4 regions of the Buttiauxella noackiae genome follow, and region 1 is predicted to be linked to each of the others. Evidence: predicted binding sites of a transcription regulator. Region 1 holds the regulator's gene; each other region holds the start of a gene.

Evidence for each region. Region 1 encodes PurR, which represses purine synthesis genes. Its sites were predicted from a motif close to CANGCAAACGTTTGCNTG; they were not measured.
Region 2: the regulator PurR is predicted to act here: its motif matches at 1,792-1,809, upstream of raiA (ribosome-associated translation inhibitor RaiA).
Region 3: the regulator PurR is predicted to act here: its motif matches at 2,646-2,663, upstream of cvpA (colicin V production protein).
Region 4: the regulator PurR is predicted to act here: its motif matches at 1,803-1,820, upstream of IX31_RS20475 (nucleobase:cation symporter-2 family protein).

Annotation. Positions count from the first base shown of each region.
Region 1 is NZ_JPRU01000001.1:332,131-336,448, reverse strand. It holds gene sodB (superoxide dismutase [Fe]) at 1-511, shown strand, start outside; gene cydH (cytochrome bd-I oxidase subunit CydH) at 564-653, opposite strand; gene purR (HTH-type transcriptional repressor PurR) at 949-1,974, shown strand; gene punR (DNA-binding transcriptional activator PunR) at 2,043-2,954, opposite strand; gene punC (purine nucleoside transporter PunC) at 3,070-4,263, shown strand.
Region 2 is NZ_JPRU01000002.1:4,318-8,635, reverse strand. It holds gene pheA (bifunctional chorismate mutase/prephenate dehydratase) at 1-1,104, opposite strand, end outside; Phe leader region at 1,126-1,253, opposite strand; gene pheL (pheA operon leader peptide PheL) at 1,205-1,252, opposite strand; gene raiA (ribosome-associated translation inhibitor RaiA) at 1,356-1,694, opposite strand; gene bamD (outer membrane protein assembly factor BamD) at 1,967-2,704, opposite strand; gene rluD (23S rRNA pseudouridine(1911/1915/1917) synthase RluD) at 2,835-3,815, shown strand; gene yfiH (purine nucleoside phosphorylase YfiH) at 3,812-4,318, shown strand, end outside.
Region 3 is NZ_JPRU01000002.1:1,064,322-1,068,639, forward strand. It holds gene IX31_RS13355 (UbiX family flavin prenyltransferase) at 1-380, opposite strand, end outside; gene purF (amidophosphoribosyltransferase) at 491-2,008, opposite strand; gene cvpA (colicin V production protein) at 2,100-2,588, opposite strand; gene dedD (cell division protein DedD) at 2,869-3,597, opposite strand; gene folC (bifunctional tetrahydrofolate synthase/dihydrofolate synthase) at 3,587-4,318, opposite strand, start outside.
Region 4 is NZ_JPRU01000006.1:104,007-108,324, forward strand. It holds gene recG (ATP-dependent DNA helicase RecG) at 1-434, shown strand, start outside; gene gltS (sodium/glutamate symporter) at 439-1,641, opposite strand; gene IX31_RS20475 (nucleobase:cation symporter-2 family protein) at 1,872-3,263, shown strand; gene IX31_RS20480 (AsmA family protein) at 3,389-4,318, shown strand, end outside.

The sequences.
Region 1 (4,318 bases):
GGAATACCATTACGGTAAACACCATCAAACTTATGTCACTAACCTGAACAATCTGGTTAAGGGCACCGCGTTTGAAGGTAAAACTCTCGAAGAGATCGTTCGGACTTCCGAAGGTGGCGTGTTTAACAACGCAGCTCAGGTCTGGAACCATACCTTCTACTGGAATTGCCTGGCACCAAATGCTGGCGGTGAACCAACTGGAGAGCTTCTGGAAGCCATTAATAAGTCATTTGGTAGCTTTGCTGAGTTTAAACAGCAATTCACTGATGCGGCTATCAAAAACTTTGGCGCTGGCTGGACCTGGCTTGTCAAACAAGAAGATGGTGCTTTGGCGATCGTCTCTACCTCAAACGCGGGTACACCACTGACAACAGCAGCAACGCCGTTATTGACTGTGGATGTGTGGGAACATGCGTACTACATCGACTACCGCAATGCTCGTGCTGGTTACCTTGAGCATTTCTGGGCGTTGGTGAACTGGGAGTTTGTTGCGAAGAACCTGGCAGCATAAAACCTAAAAGATATGGGCCGCGATTGCGGCCCATTTTAATCAGAGCGATGTATCAATGCAGTACGGCGGTTAGCGCGCCACACACAATCAGTGCCAAAACAACAACCGTGGTCATGATTGAAAATTTCAGATCGGTACTCATTAGCAAACTCCTTTTATTACCTTACAATCGGTGTGTCGGATTGATTTTCCCACAATCAGACATAAAAATCCCCCTCGTTTTAACCTGATATCGCTTTTCCCTCTTTCACTTTTCTCCAGGATAGGCCAAAATCCCACGCTAATTTATTGCGTACCATCTATTCAACGCCCTCCTTCCGTTTTATGTCGCAATCCCGGCATACCTGCAACCTTAACGTTGCCTCAGGAGTTAGCGTACGCAATCGTTTAACACATTGGTTATCAGGGGTTTACGATATGGCCCGGAGTGAAATTTAATGGCGACAATCAAGGACGTAGCGAAGCTCGCAAACGTTTCCACTACAACCGTATCACATGTGATCAACAAAACCCGTTTTGTGGCGGAAGAGACACGTAATGCGGTATGGGCTGCGATTAAACAATTGCACTATTCACCTAGCGCCGTCGCGCGTAGCTTGAAAGTTAATCACACCAAAACGATTGGTTTGCTAGCCACTTCCAGCGAAGCACCCTATTTTGCCGAGATAATTGAAGCTGTCGAAAATAGCTGCTTTGAAAAAGGCTATACCCTGATTCTGGGTAATGCGCATAACAACTTCGAAAAACAGCGCGCCTATTTGTCCATGATGGCGCAAAAACGCGTTGATGGCCTATTGGTGATGTGTTCTGAATACCCGGAATCATTACTGACTATGCTTGAAGAATATCGTCACATCCCAATGGTTGTGATGGACTGGGGTGAAGCCCGCGCAGATTTTACCGACTCCGTTGTCGATAATGCTTTCCACGGTGGCTACCTGGCAGGACGTTATTTGATTGAGCGTGGCCACCGTGAGATTGGTGCAATTCCCGGTCAAATGGAACGTAATACCGGTGGTGGCCGCCATGCAGGGTTTATGAAGGCACTTGAAGAAGCGGGTATCTCTATTCCTGACAACTGGATTGTTCAAGGTGACTTTGAACCTGAGTCAGGCTACCGCGCCATGCAGCAGATAATCGGTCAGTCTCATCGCCCAACTGCAGTATTCTGCGGCGGTGACATTATGGCGATGGGCGCAATTTGTGCTGCTGATGAGATGGGTTTACGCGTGCCGCAGGATATTTCCATTATCGGTTACGACAACGTGCGTAACGCGCGTTATTTCTCACCGGCATTGACCACTATTCACCAGCCGAAGGATTCGTTGGGTGAAACAGCATTCAATATGCTGCTGGATAGAATCGTCAATAAACGCGAAGAGTCGCAGTCGATTGAAGTCCATCCACGTCTGATTGAACGCCGTTCAGTGGCAGATGGTCCATTCCGCGATTATCGTCGCTAAGTTAAGTCGGATGACGCTATGCTTATCCGACCTATGAAATGCAGTTGTCGGGTGGATTACCACCCGATTTATAATGGCTCCTGCAACCACTCCTGATTCATCGTCTCGCTATCCCCTAAATACTCCAGCAGCCAGGCCAGGGCTGGCGAAGCGTCATTTTGCCGCCATGTCAGGCAACATGCTGCATCCGGGAATGGGTTATCGAGTGTCAGCTGACTCCACTGCCCAGAAGCCAACCACGGCCTTGCTATGTGCAATGGCACCATGCCGATACATAACCCCGCGCTAAGACAATCAGAGCCTGATTCCCAGTCCGGAACCACAACTCGACGCTGGTTATCCAAAAGCCAGGTAATACGCTTCGGTAGCGAACGGGAAGTATCTTCGAGTACTAACGACGGCCAGGCCCGTAGATCATCATCACTTAAAGTTCCGCCCTGTCGTGCCAGCGGATGGTTTGATGACACCACACAGCGCCAGCTCAGCGCCCCCATATCGCGAAAAGCATAGCGCCCCCCGACAGGAATGGCTTGTGTCGCGCCAATCGCGACTTCAACTCGTCCGTCAGCTAGCGCATCCCACACGCCATTAAACACCTCCTGAAAAATACGCAGTTCGATATCAGGAAAGTGGCGATAAAAATCCAACACCAACTGCCGCGTTCGTTCGGGCTTAACGATATTATCGACGGCTATCGCCAGATGGCCGCGCCATCCATTTGCGATCTGTTGGCACTGTTGCCGTGTCGTCATCATTTTTTTGATAACAGAGCGGCCTTCTTTCAAAAAAAAGATGCCTGCGGGGGTTAATTCTACATCCCGATGACGACGTTCGAATAACGGAACGGCTAACCAGTCTTCCAACTGCCGTACCGTATAGCTGATAGCTGACGGAACGCGGTGTAACTCTTGTGCTGCACCGCTGAAGCTACCATTGCGCGCTACCGCATCTATCACTTCCAGCGAATATTCTGACCACATTTCTCTGCTCACAAATTTTTTGAACGCAACCTACAAATATTAGCGTTTCACAAGCGTATTTGCACTCCGTACACTCACGCGGCAATCAACCTGCACGATAAAACAAGAGAACATTATGCAACCATCAAAAGGATTTCTTATCTGGCTGGCTGGATTAAGTGTGTTGGGCTTCCTCGCCACAGACATGTATCTGCCTGCTTTCGCTGCCATTCAGCAAGATTTACAGACCGATGCCTCCGCCGTCAGTGCGAGTCTGAGCCTGTTCCTTGCCGGCTTTGCGCTTGCCCAGTTAATGTGGGGGCCGTTATCTGACCATTTCGGACGTAAACCAATTTTGTTAGCAGGCCTGAGCCTGTTCGCCGTCGGTTGTATTGGTATGTTGTGGGTAGAAAGTGCCACTGCTCTGCTGGTGCTGCGCTTCGTTCAGGCCGTTGGTGTATGTTCTGCCGCGGTAAGCTGGCAGGCGCTGGTGACCGATTACTACCCGGCAAACCGTGCAAATCGTATTTTCGCAACGATTATGCCGCTGGTTGGCCTGTCTCCTGCGCTGGCTCCGCTTCTGGGTAGTTGGATTTTGACCCACTTTGACTGGCAGGCTATTTTCGCCACGCTGTTTGCCATCACACTGGTGCTGATGATCCCAACTTTGCGTCTGAAACCACGTACCCAGCACCACCCGCAAACAGAAGACAATAAAGTCAGCTTTATGTCGTTACTTCGCTCGCGTGTATATAGCGGCAACGTATTGATTTACGCAGCCTGCTCAGCCAGCTTCTTTGCCTGGCTAACCGGATCTCCGTTTATTCTGAACGATATGGGTTACAGCCCGGCGGCGATCGGCCTGAGCTACGTACCACAAACTATCGCCTTCCTGATTGGTGGATACGGCTGCCGTAGTGCTCTGCAAAAATGGCAAGGCAAGCAAATGCTGCCCTGGCTGTTGGCTCTGTATACTCTGAGTATTTTCGGCACGTGGGCGGTCGCTGTTAGCGGTCATGCCACCCTGACTGCTCTGCTGATTCCATTCTGTGTGATGGCCATTGCCAACGGCGCTATTTACCCAATTGTTGTCGCTTCCGCCTTGTTGCCTTTCCCACAAGCCACGGGAAAAGCCGCAGCGCTGCAAAACACGCTGCAATTAGGGCTATGTTTCTTCGCAAGCCTGATGGTTTCCTGGCTTGTGGCAACACCGCTGCTGACCACCACCAGTGTCATGCTAGCCACAATTGTGCTGGCCATACTGGGCTATTTGTTTCAGCGCCGCAAAAATGCCGAAGTCTGGCAAACGGCTGAATCCGATGCACATTAAGATTAAAATAACTCAGCATTAATGTAGTTAGCTTGCTAAGAATATGTGATTGAAT
Region 2 (4,318 bases), on a different contig from region 1:
TGAGCGGGTGATTTCGCCCAGCTCGCGAAGGGCTTTATGCATTGCTTCATCGTTCAGGTTTGCCTGAACATCCAGATAAAACATCTCTTCCCACGGGTTACCGTTAATCGGCCTCGATTCCAGTTTTGTCATGATCAGGTTGTGGTTTCGCAGCACCAGCAGGGCTTCAACCAGCGCACCGGCTTGTTGGCCTGTCGCCATCAGCAGAGTGGTTTTCGCCGGAACCTGGTCTGTTACTTCAATGGCTTTGCGAGCCAGTACGATGAAGCGAGTAATGTTTTGCGTCTGATTTGCCAGGTTTCGTTCCAGAACTTGTAAGCCATACAGCGCGCCACCTGCTTCGCTACCTAATGCCGCGACATGAGGTGAGTTCGCCTGAGCAACCTTCTCCATCGCTGCAGAAGTACTCTCACAATATTCAATTTTCCAGTTTGGGTAGCGATTGATGAACTGGCTACATTGCTGGAAAGGCTGCGGATGGCTATACACCGTGTGGATAGTGTCTAAATCCGTCGTACCTTTAACCAACACACAGTGATCTATGGGCACAGTCATCTCGGCAACGATGGATAAACTGGTGTGCTGCAACAAATCATAGACATCGTTAATTGCACCAGAACTGGTGTTCTCTAGTGGCACGACTGCGTAATCGGCTTGACCGGTTTCGACCTGATTAAAGATGTCATGAAATTTTGCACAGCCGCTTTCAATAAATTGTTCAAAGTGTCTGGCGGCATACTGACGAGCAGCAAGGTGAGAATAAGAGCCTTTAGGGCCAAGGAAAGCAATTCGGGCAGATTGCGGATTGGTTTTATTCAGATGCTGCTGAAGTAGCGTTTGCTGAGTCAGAACCGAATCTTCAATGATCAACTGGAACAAGCGAGTAATGTAATGAGCGTCCAGATTATGCGTTTTGCCAAGAGTAATCAGGCGCTCCAGTAAATCACGCTCGCGGTCAATATCTCGTACCGGGCGGTGAGTGGCAAGTTTAGCTTTTCCGACTTCTACAGCTAATAAGCGACGCTCCGCCAGCAATGCCAGCAGTTTTACATCCAGGGCGCTAATTTTGTCGCGCAGTGCCAGCAATGGGTTTGTCTCACTCATATCGCTACCTTTTCGAATTCCATAAAAAAAGCCTCCCGGGTTTCGGGAGGCTTGTTTGTTCGTCTTCGCATTCTTTATCACACGACGAATTGCCTCCCATTCAGGGGAAGGTAAAAAAGAATGCGAAGAAAAACGGAAATAGTTTCATGGGTGATTCCTGATAAGTCAGACAAGTAAGGTACTCGGTCTGTTTTCGCTCTGTCAATAAAAAACGCGCCCGGAGGCGCGTTGAGTTTGATAAAGCGAACTGATTACTCTTCTTCAATTTCCGCGATAGCAACGTCTTTCACTGAACCTGCTGTGCGACGCGCTTCACCCTTGTGTTGCACTTTATTCAACTGCCGCTCCAGTTTGTTGATCAAATCGTTGATAGCCGTATACATATCATCGTGTTTGGCGCTCGCTACGAGCTGGCCATTTGGCGTATTAATGGTGGCATCAGCCACGAAACCTTTCGGTTCTTTGGACAAAACAATGTGTGGATTAATTAGATGAGTTTGCCACTTGTCCAGTTTTGTTAGACGGTCTGCGACGTGCTGACGAATAGCTGGGGTGATTTCCATTTGTTTGCTGGTAATGTTCATTGTCATAAAGTTACCTCTTGTCATTCCCGTCTTGGTAACTCCAGCATACCTTTCTGAATGTCAAAATGTGTGATGCAAATCACATTATTTTGTCACTTTTTGTCAGTAAACCCTTTTTGTGAGGCAGGACAGGATCTCTGTTTTTAAAGCTTGTGGAAGTGAGAAATAGCGTCCATATTTGATTGGATGACCTGACGCTAAACCGTTTCAGTTTACGTATTTCAGGCAATAAAAATGGCAGCCATAGGGCTGCCATTTTGTTTTGATGAATTGGCGAATCAGGTGTTGTTGCTATTAGTCGCGATAATTTTTGCAACTTTGTCAGCCTGGGCTGGCATTTGCATTTCACGGTAAGCATTTTCCATCAGCTTCAGACCATCACGAGTGGCCTGAGTATCAGGGAAATCACGCAACATTCCTTCGACACGGTTAACTACTGCAACCCACGCGCCGCGTTTAGTGTAGTATTGCGCCACTGAAAGCTCATATTTCGCTAAACGATCTTTCAGGAACACCAGACGCTTGGTGGCATCGGTGACATACTGGCTGTTCGGATAACCACGAACCAGCTTAGAGAAATCGTTGAAAGCATCACGTGCATGAGCTGGATCTCGGTCTGAACGATCGACGCCAAAGAAGCCTTGTAATGCGCTATCATCCAACGCCATGTCCGTCAGACCACGCATGTAAAGTACGTAGTCAATGTTTGGATGGGTAGGATTAAGGCGCATAAAGCGGTCAATCGCTGCCTGAGCCAGTGGCAAATCAGCGTTCTTATAATAAGCGTAAATAAGATCTAACTGCACTTGCTGCGAGTAAGGCCCGAACGGATAACGGTTATCCAGCGCTTCCAGTTGCGTTATCGCCGCTTTAAAGTTACCGTCCTGCAACTTTTGCTGCGCAGTCGCATAGATCTCAGAAGGTGGATTATCAGGAACCTCATCCTTGGAACTGGAGCAACCAGCCAAAGCCAGGCTCAACGTGGCTGCTGCCACCAGATATTTCATACGCGTCATGACGTTTTGACTTTCCTCAGAATGTTATCCGGGAGGCTCGCAGTACCAGCTCCCGATAAAGACCAGCTACAATAGCACACTATATTAAACGGCATTGCCGTAAAACCCAACGTTAACGAAGAAGCTGTCTATGGCACAACTAGTACAACTCACCGCAACTGTCTCCGAATCTCAACTCGGTCAACGCTTAGATCAAGCTTTGGCCGAATTGTTCCCGGATTATTCACGTTCGCGTATAAAAGAATGGATTCTTGATCAGCGTGTGCTGGTCAATGGCACTATCAGCGACAAGCCGAAAGAGAAAGTATTGGGTGGCGAAAGCGTCACTATCAATGCTGAAATCGAAGAGGAAGCGCGCTGGGAACCACAAGATATCCCGCTCAATATCGTCTATGAAGATGACGATATTCTGGTGATTAACAAACCGCGTGATTTCGTTGTGCATCCTGGTGCGGGTAACCCTGACGGGACCGTCCTGAATGCACTATTGCATTACTACCCACCGATTGCTGATGTACCGCGTGCGGGTATCGTGCATCGTCTGGATAAAGACACGACTGGTTTGATGGTCGTTGCGAAAACTGTTCCTGCGCAAACTCACTTGGTTGAGGCTTTGCAATTACGTGAAATCACGCGTGAGTATGAAGCCGTTGCGATTGGTCATATGACCGCGGGGGGAACGGTAGACGAGCCAATCAGCCGCCATTCTACCAAGCGCACCCATATGGCTGTGCATCCGATGGGTAAGCCAGCGGTCACGCATTATCGAATCATGGAACATTTCCGCGTGCACACTCGTCTGCGCTTGCGTCTGGAAACAGGTCGTACTCACCAGATTCGTGTGCACATGGCGCATATCACTCATCCATTAGTTGGCGATCAGCTTTATGGTGGACGTCCACGCCCGCCAAAAGGTGCGTCGGAAGAGTTTGTTAGCGTGCTGCGTAAGTTTGACCGTCAGGCTCTTCATGCAACTATGCTGCGTCTTCACCATCCGATCAGCGGTATGTTGATGGAGTGGCATGCGCCGATTCCTCAGGATATGGTTGAGCTGATTGAAGCATTACGTGCTGATACAGAAATCCATAAGGATCAACTGGACTGGCTATGAGCAAATTGATCGTCCCGCATTGGCCGCTTCCTGAAGGAGTGGCTGCTTGCAGTTCGACACGTATTGGCGGTGTGAGTCAACCGCCTTACGATTCGCTTAATCTGGGAGCCCACTGTGGTGATAACCTGGATGATGTCGAAGAAAATCGCCGTCTTTTTTACGCTGCTGCGTCGTTGCCCTCGAAACCTGTTTGGTTAGAGCAAGTTCACGGCAAAGAAGTGTTGAAACTCACGGGCGGGCCATATTTGTCTAAGCGCGCTGATGCTTCTTATAGCTCAACGCCGGGCACAGTTTGTGCAGTAATGACTGCAGATTGTTTGCCAGTGCTATTCTGTAATAAGGCAGGAACTGAGGTTGCTGCTGCTCATGCGGGATGGCGTGGTTTGTGTGAAGGTGTGCTTGAAGAAACCATTGCCTGCTTTAAAGATGCACCAGAAAATATCCTCGCGTGGCTTGGCCCGGCTATCGGCCCTGAAGCATTTGAAGTTGGCCTGGAAGTGCGT
Region 3 (4,318 bases), on a different contig from region 1:
AGCGGTGTTTCGCGCACACAAAGCACCAACGGGCGACGCTCTTTTAGCACCACATCTGCCGCACGCGTCAGCAGGCCATCGGTATAGCTGTGGACAATTCCTGAAAGGGTTTTAATTGAACAAGGCAATATCACCATGCCGTGCGTCTTAAAAGAGCCTGAGGAGAGGCTGGCGGCGATATCACGGGCGTCGTGAACCACATCAGCCAGAGCCTGAACTTCGCGCAGGGAAATATCGGTTTCTAAGGCAAGGGTCTGGCGAGCTGCATTACTCAGAATGAGATGAGTTTCGATATCGGGTAATTGTTGCAGTACCTGAAGCAGTCGCACACCGTAGATTGCACCACTGGCACCTGAAATCCCAACAATTAACCGTTTCATATTTTAGTTCGCCCAAGGAGTTTATCTGGGCTGACTTTGCCGCAAGATGGGCAGGGATGCAAGAAATGGTAACCCTCTCCTTCGAGGAGAGGGTTAAGGTGAGGATGGCTTTAACCCTCGTTGTGCATCTCTAAGTTTTCCACTTCGTTTTGACGCTGGATAGCTTTCGAATCGTCATTACGCAGGGACTCAAGATACTCAAGGTATTCGTGGTCCACGTCTTTGGTCACGTAGATACCGTTAAACACCGAGCATTCAAACTGCGTAATGTCCGGGTTCTCAACGCGAACAGCTTCAATCAGATCGTCCAGATCCTGGAAAATCAAACCATCAGCACCGATTAACTGGCGGATCTCGTCAACCTCGCGGCCGTGAGCAATCAGTTCGTTTGCGCTTGGCATGTCGATACCGTAAACGTTCGGGAAGCGAATTTCTGGTGCTGCAGAAGCGAGATAGACTTTTTTCGCACCCGCTTCACGTGCCATTTCGATAATCTGCTCAGAAGTGGTGCCACGAACGATAGAGTCATCCACCAGCAGCACGTTCTTATCGCGGAACTCAGCACGGTTAGCATTGAGTTTACGACGCACAGACTTACGACGCAGTTGCTGGCCCGGCATGATAAAGGTACGGCCAACGTAGCGGTTCTTCACGAAGCCCTGGCGATATGGCTTGTCAAGAATGCGGGCGATTTCCAGCGCGATATCGCAGGATGTTTCTGGAATAGGGATAACCACATCGATATCCAAATCTTCCCACTCGCGGGCAATTTTCTCACCGAGTTTTTTACCCATCTCAACGCGTGCGCTGTAAACGGAAATCTTATCGATAAAGGAGTCCGGGCGCGCGAAGTAGACGTATTCGAATAGACAAGGGTTGCTGGTTGGGTTGTCGGCACACTGGCGGGTAAATAACTGCCCTTTCTCAGTGATGTAAACCGCTTCGCCGGGTGCGATATCACGCAGGAATTCGAAGCCCAGAGTATCAAGCGCCACGCTTTCGGAAGCCACCATATATTCAGTGCGACCATCGTTCAAATCACGCTTGCCCATGACGAGTGGGCGGATGCCGTTTGGATCGCGGAACGCAACCATACCGTGGCCGATAATCATCGCCACACATGCGTAAGCACCACGAATCTGACGGTTAGTTGCAGCAATAGCTGCAAAAATATTGTCAGCCTCTAGCGGATAGTTGCGGAAATTATCCAGCTCGCTGGCGAAAATATTCAGCAGGATTTCAGAATCGGAAGTGGTGTTAATGTGACGACGCTTTTCTTCGAACAGCTTCTGGCGCAGTTCGTGGGCGTTAGTGAGGTTACCGTTGTGTGCAAGGGTAATGCCATATGGAGAGTTAACATAGAAAGGCTGGGCTTCAGAAGCACTGGAACTACCCGCTGTAGGGTATCGCACATGACCAATGCCCATGTTTCCTTGTAAGCGTTGCATGTGAATGGCACCAAATACATCACTCACCAGTCCATTAGCTTTACGCAGACGAAAACAGTTTAAAGCATCAATGGTGACGATGCCTGCGGCATCTTGCCCACGATGCTGAAGCACCGTTAACGCATCATAGATAGACTGGTTTACCGGCATGAAACCGGCGATACCGACAATACCGCACATGTTGTCTTTTCCTCATCGTGAGTCTGTTTTTCTGGCGTTATTTGAAAATAAAACAGCCAGAAAAATCAGACTCTAAGCCATAACCTCCGCCCTAAGGCCGAGGCAAGAAACTTGACGAGCTTTGCAGATAGTCAAAGAACCATCTGATGATGAAACTGAATTGCGGGATAAGCTGCGACTTTTGCCAGTCGTCACTCTTCGAAAAACCAGTAAACGTATCAAGAAAGAACAGAATGGCGGCGACGATCAATGCTCCACGTAAAGCACCGAAACAGATCCCCAACACCCTGTCTGTACCCGACAGGCCGGTTTTCTCAACCAGTGCGCTAATCACATAATTGACTATCGCACCAACAATGAGTGTCGCGATAAATAGTATCGCGATAGCTATTCCATTACGTACCAGTTCGTCTTCAAAGCCTGTGAACCAGACTGACAGGTAAGTGTAGTAATGACTGGCGACAAAGAAAGCACAACCCCAGGTCACCAGCGATAACGCTTCACGCACAAACCCACGAATAACACTAATCAGAGCTGAAAAACCGATGACTGCAATAATGGCGTAATCTATCCAGACCATGAACAAATCTCACGACAAATCGCCCTGACGTCCAGTTCGGGGCGCATTCTAACAGAAAAAGAAAACGTTTGCGTAGGGATTTCCTTCCCTCGCGTAAATAAATAATGGCGTTGAAAAAATGCTCAACGCCATTAAGAATTTGCCCTTGTGCCGGGGCTTCACTGAAGATTTCTTATGAATTTGTAAGGTAGATTTGTACCGCGACATCCGCCTGCGAGAACCCTCTCTGGCGGATGACACTTCGTTTACCAGCCCTACAGTTCAATCAACTTCAGAAAAATTATCTCGCCGTATAATTCATCACAACACCGTTGAGCCCGGAGATGGTACTCAGCTCGCCCAAAGACGATTTCAATTTGTCTTTTGAAGCATCTGGCCCCACCAGAATACGGGTAACTTTACCCTGCACTGGCGTAGACGGTGAGGTATAAACACGGAACCCGGCACCGCGTAGTTTACCAACAATTTCATTCACTTTGTCGGCATTCTTCAACGCACCGAGCTGTACAACATAAGCTTGCCCGGTTGGTGCTTTCTCCGCTGTTTCCTGCTTCGCGGGTTTTTCAGGCTCTGGCGGTTCTTCGTTCATCATCGCCAGGCGTTCTGCCGTTTGATCAATCTCAGCTTTGCTCTGCGGTTTCTCGACCTGCTTAGGTTTCGGTTTCTCAACGACAGGTTGCGGTTTTGGTTGAGCACGGGCGACTGGAACTTCATCAATACCCGCACCACCATCACTCGGCAGTGAGGCAATATCTAATCCTGGTGCCGCTGCCGTACCCGCTCTCACCTCTTCTGCTGCACCCTCAGGTGGTTGAGAAGGGAGTGCCTGCGTTGCCACCGGCAACATATCCGGCTCAGCGGTATCCCCTGGTTTTGGAACCAGAGGAATAGCTGCAAATTCATCCTGATAATGCTTTTTCTGACCATCAAGTAGCCCTGGCAGGATAATGACCCCCAGTGCGACCAGAATAATGGTTCCGACTAATCGATTTTGAAACTTACTCGCCACCTGTTTTCTCCGCGTCCAGCGCTTCCATTACGTGGGCTACTGTATGAAATGAACCACACACCAGCACGGTATCATCCTCTGTTGCCGCACTCATCGCAGCATTCCAGGCCTGCGTCACTGTGCCGTAGACCTCACCCTGGCCCAGATGCTCAATCAACTGTTCAGCACTCGCACCGCGCGGCCCTTCCAGAGGAGCACAATACCAGCTATCAACTTGAGGCGACAAATTTGCCAGCGTACCGGCGATGTCTTTGTCGTGCAGCATGCCAATAACCGCCAGTACACGCCCACGCTTAGGTAGCTGCGCCAGACGTCCGGCAAGATAGGCTGCCGCATGGGGATTATGCGCCACATCGAGAATAACCAACGGTGCCTGCGAAATAATCTGGAAACGGCCCGGTAACGTCGCCTGTTTAATCCCTTGAATAATAGCTTCATTACTGACAGTTAGCTGGCTTACACGCAATGCGGCCAGCGCGGTTGCGGCATTCGGCTGCGGGACTAGTGGCAACGGCAAGCCATGGAGTTCACCCAGAGCATCTTTAAAGCTCCAACTGCTCTCACCAACCTCATAAGACCAGTCGACGTCACGGCGCAGCAGACGAGCGCCCTTTTCAGCCGCCACATCAGCAATAGTGTGTGGCATATCTGGCTCGCCCACCACAGCAGGTTTACCACCACGGAAGACTCCTGCTTTTTCACGTCCGATACTTTCACGATC
Region 4 (4,318 bases), on a different contig from region 1:
CAACTGTCATAGAGGTTGGTGTTGATGTACCGAATGCCAGCCTGATGATTATCGAAAACCCTGAGCGTCTGGGGCTTGCGCAGCTCCACCAGCTACGTGGGCGTGTGGGTCGTGGTGCGGTTGCATCTCACTGTGTGTTGCTTTACAAGTCGCCACTGTCGAAAACCGCACAGCTGCGTTTACAGGTACTGCGCGATAGCAATGATGGCTTCGTGATTGCTCAGAAAGATTTAGAAATTCGTGGTCCGGGGGAATTACTCGGCACACGCCAGACGGGCAATGCCGAGTTTAAAGTGGCTGATTTGCTACGCGACCAGGCGATGATCCCGGAAGTACAGCGCCTTGCACGCCATATCCATGAACGCTATCCGGAACAGGCAACCGCGCTCATTGAACGCTGGATGCCTGAAACGGAACGTTATTCAAACGCCTGATGACTTAGCCGAAGATTGGCAGCATCAGATACATTTTGATCACCAGCGCGTTAACGATATCAATAAAGAACGCACCGACCATTGGAACAACCAGGAACGCCATGTGCGATGGGCCAAAACGCTCGGTGATTGCCTGCATATTAGCGATTGCCGTAGGCGTAGCACCCAGTCCAAAACCACAATGCCCCGCAGCAAGCACTGCCGCATCATAGTTTTTCCCCATCAAGCGATAAGTTACAAAGATCGCATACAGTGCCATAAAGATGGTTTGCACCGTCAGAATCGCAAGCATAGGCAACGCCAGAGATGCCAATTCCCACAGTTTCAGGCTCATCAGTGCCATGGCCAGGAACAACGATAAGCTCACGTTGCCCAACACCGAAACCGCACGCTCAAAGACGCGATAAAAGCCCAGCAACGAGAGCGAATTACTAAGAATAACCCCGACAAAAAGCACACAAACGAAAGTCGGTAATTCAAAGCTAGTGCCCTGAATAAAATGCGCCACAAATTTACCTGCTGTCAGGCAGATGGCAATCATCGCGATGGTTTCAATCATTACCATAGAGGTAATCATGCGCCCTACCGCAGGTTTTTCGAAAGCGGTTGGGTCAATGCTATCTTCAGGTGTGCCGTTCGGTGTGGACGAGTGTTTGACCAGATAACGCGCCACCGGCCCGCCAATTAAACCACCCAGCACCAGGCCAAATGTTGCGCAAGCCATCGCCACTTCAGTGGCATTCTGGAAACCATAACGCTCGGTAAACAATTTACTCCAGGCGGCCCCTGTACCATGCCCACCAGATAACGTAATAGACCCCGCCAGTAAACCCATTAATGGATCAAGGCCTAACAGACTCGCCATACCAATACCAATGGCGTTTTGCATGACCAGCAAACCAACAACCACAATCAGGAAAATACCGACAACTTTGCCGCCCGCACGCAGGCTGGAAAGGTTGGCGTTAAGGCCGATGGTGGCAAAGAAGGCGAGCATCAAAGGGTCTTTGAGGCTCATATCAAATTCAAATTCCCAGCCGACGCTCTTTTTGAGTACCAGCAAGGCAAGGGCGATTAATAGCCCACCCGCTACCGGTTCAGGGATAGTGTATTTTTTTAATAGCGGTATGGTGTGGACCATTTTTCGGCCCAGTAACAACACGAGAGTCGCAGCAACAAGGGTAGAAAGGGTGTCGAGATAAAACATAGAAGTGCTCCTGTTTGCGCATATTTCTCACAGACGCTTTTAATTTATCCTTCACTGGAATTTCAGGTTCTAGAAAAGTCAGCAGCTGGATTTTAACCAAAAAACAGTCGAAAGTTATATAAAAAGCTCGGCATATACACTTTTTATCTTAGGAAACACCCTTGGCAAACGTTTGCTTTTAGCCTTCAGTCCGCTAAAATCACCGTTTTTTCGGCAGGGGATAATTTCTAATGTCTGTTAATGCTGTTGAGTCTGAAGATGCGCAACCGATTGCCCACGCTCGTTCCAGTGAATTGATTTACCGCCTCGAGGACCGCCCGCCTCTCCCACAAACTCTATTCGCTGCTGGTCAGCATTTATTAGCAATGTTTGTTGCGGTAATCACGCCTGCGATGTTGATTTGCCAGGCTCTGGGACTTCCAGCTGAAGATACCCAACACATTATCAGTATGTCCCTGTTTGCATCAGGTGTGGCATCAATTATCCAGATTAAAGCCTGGGGCCCGGTAGGCTCTGGGCTTCTGTCTATTCAAGGCACCAGTTTTAACTTTGTGGCACCGCTGATTATGGGTGGTATGGCATTGAAGAATGGTGGGGCTGATGTTCCGACAATGATGGCTGCACTTTTTGGCACGTTAATGCTCGCAAGTTGCACCGAGATGCTGATATCGCGCTTCCTGCACCTTGCTCGCCGCATTATCACGCCGCTGGTTTCCGGCGTAGTTGTGATGATTATTGGTCTTTCCTTAATTCAGGTTGGCCTGACATCTATTGGTGGTGGCTATGGTGCAATGAGTGACCATACATTTGGTGCACCAAAAAATCTGCTACTGGCCGGTGCGGTGCTGTTAGTCATCATTTTGCTAAACCGCCAACGTAACGCCTACTTGCGTGTAGCTTCTCTGGTTATCGCAATGGCTGTGGGTTATGCACTTGCCTGGGCGATGGGCATGCTGCCAGATGTTGCACCATCAACCAATACAGATTTAATTATGGTACCAACGCCGCTTTACTACGGGTTGGGTATCGACTGGAATCTGCTTATCCCACTGATGCTGGTGTTTATGGTGACCTCACTGGAGACCATCGGTGATATCACAGCAACTTCCGACGTGTCCGAGCAGCCAGTTTCCGGACCACTCTATATGAAGCGCCTGAAAGGTGGCGTGTTGGCTAATGGCCTGAACTCTTGTGTTTCAGCCGTATTCAACACCTTCCCTAACTCTTGCTTTGGCCAGAACAATGGCGTTATTCAGCTTACGGGTGTTGCCAGCCGTTATGTTGGATTTGTCGTCGCACTGATGCTGATTGTGTTGGGTCTGTTCCCGGCAGTCAGTGGGTTTGTACAACACATTCCTGAGCCAGTTTTAGGTGGCGCAACTATTGTGATGTTCGGCACAATCGCTGCATCCGGTGTGCGTATTGTCTCCCGCGAGCCGCTGAATCGTCGTGCGATTATGATTATTGCGCTGTCACTGGCGGTCGGTATGGGTGTTTCTCAACAGCCGCTGATTCTCCAGTTCGCTCCTGACTGGCTTAAAACCTTGCTCTCATCTGGCATTGCTGCCGGTGGTATCACCGCCATCGTGTTAAACCTGATTTTCCCGCCTGAGAAAAATTGATGTACTTCACGCGCTGGTGATTTGTTCGCGCCAGCGCGTGTTACCCCTCCTGACAATCCCATCCTTGAGCTATAACGGTAAATGGGGCATAACACCCTTACCGAAACTTCATGGGATGGAAGACAATGAAATTTCTAGGAAAGCTGATCATAGCTTTATTGGTTGTCATAATAGTGGCACTCATAGCCGCTTATTTATTACTTCAAACTCGTTGGGGAGCATCCCAGATCAGTAGTTGGGTCAACGAAAAGAGTGATTACAATTTCTCTTTTGAAGTGATCGACCACCAGTGGGCATCGCCCACTCATGTCACGCTGAAAAACGTCACTTTCGGCCGCAAAGGCCAGCCAGCAACACTGGTGGCGCAAAATATCGATATTGGTCTGAGCTCACGTCAGTTTTCGCAGCCTTTGCACGTCGATGCGATTGTGCTGCAAAACGGAACGCTAAATATCAGCCCCAATGCTGCCCCGCTACCCTTCCAGTCCGATATGCTGCAATTGAGCGATATGGCAATCAATAGCCCAAATACTGGGTGGGACCTGCACGCTCAACGCGTCAACGGGGGCGTAAAACCCTGGCAGCCACAGCAAGGTAAGGTGCTGGGTAATACTGCTGATATTCAATTTAGCGCCGGTTCCATGACACTTAACGGAGTGCCAGCTACCAACGTCTTGTTGCAAGGTGCGATTAATAACGAACAGGTGACGCTCTCAACTATCGGTGCAGACATTGCGCGTGGCTCACTCACCGGTAATGCCAACCGTCTTGCCGATGGCTCATGGCAGATTGGCAGCTTACGGCTCAACGATATCCGCCTACAAACTAATAAATCCATTACCGATTTCCTGGCCCCTCTTGGCTCTGTCCCTTCATTGAAAATCGATAGCCTCGAGGTGACAGATGCGCGTATGGAAGGCAAAGATTGGGCGATAACCGATTTAGATCTAAGTTTGCGCAACCTGACGCTGGCAAAAGGTGGCTGGCAAAGCGATGACGGGCGTTTATCGATGAATGCCAGTGATTTTATTATTGGTGCGCTGCAGCTAAATGAC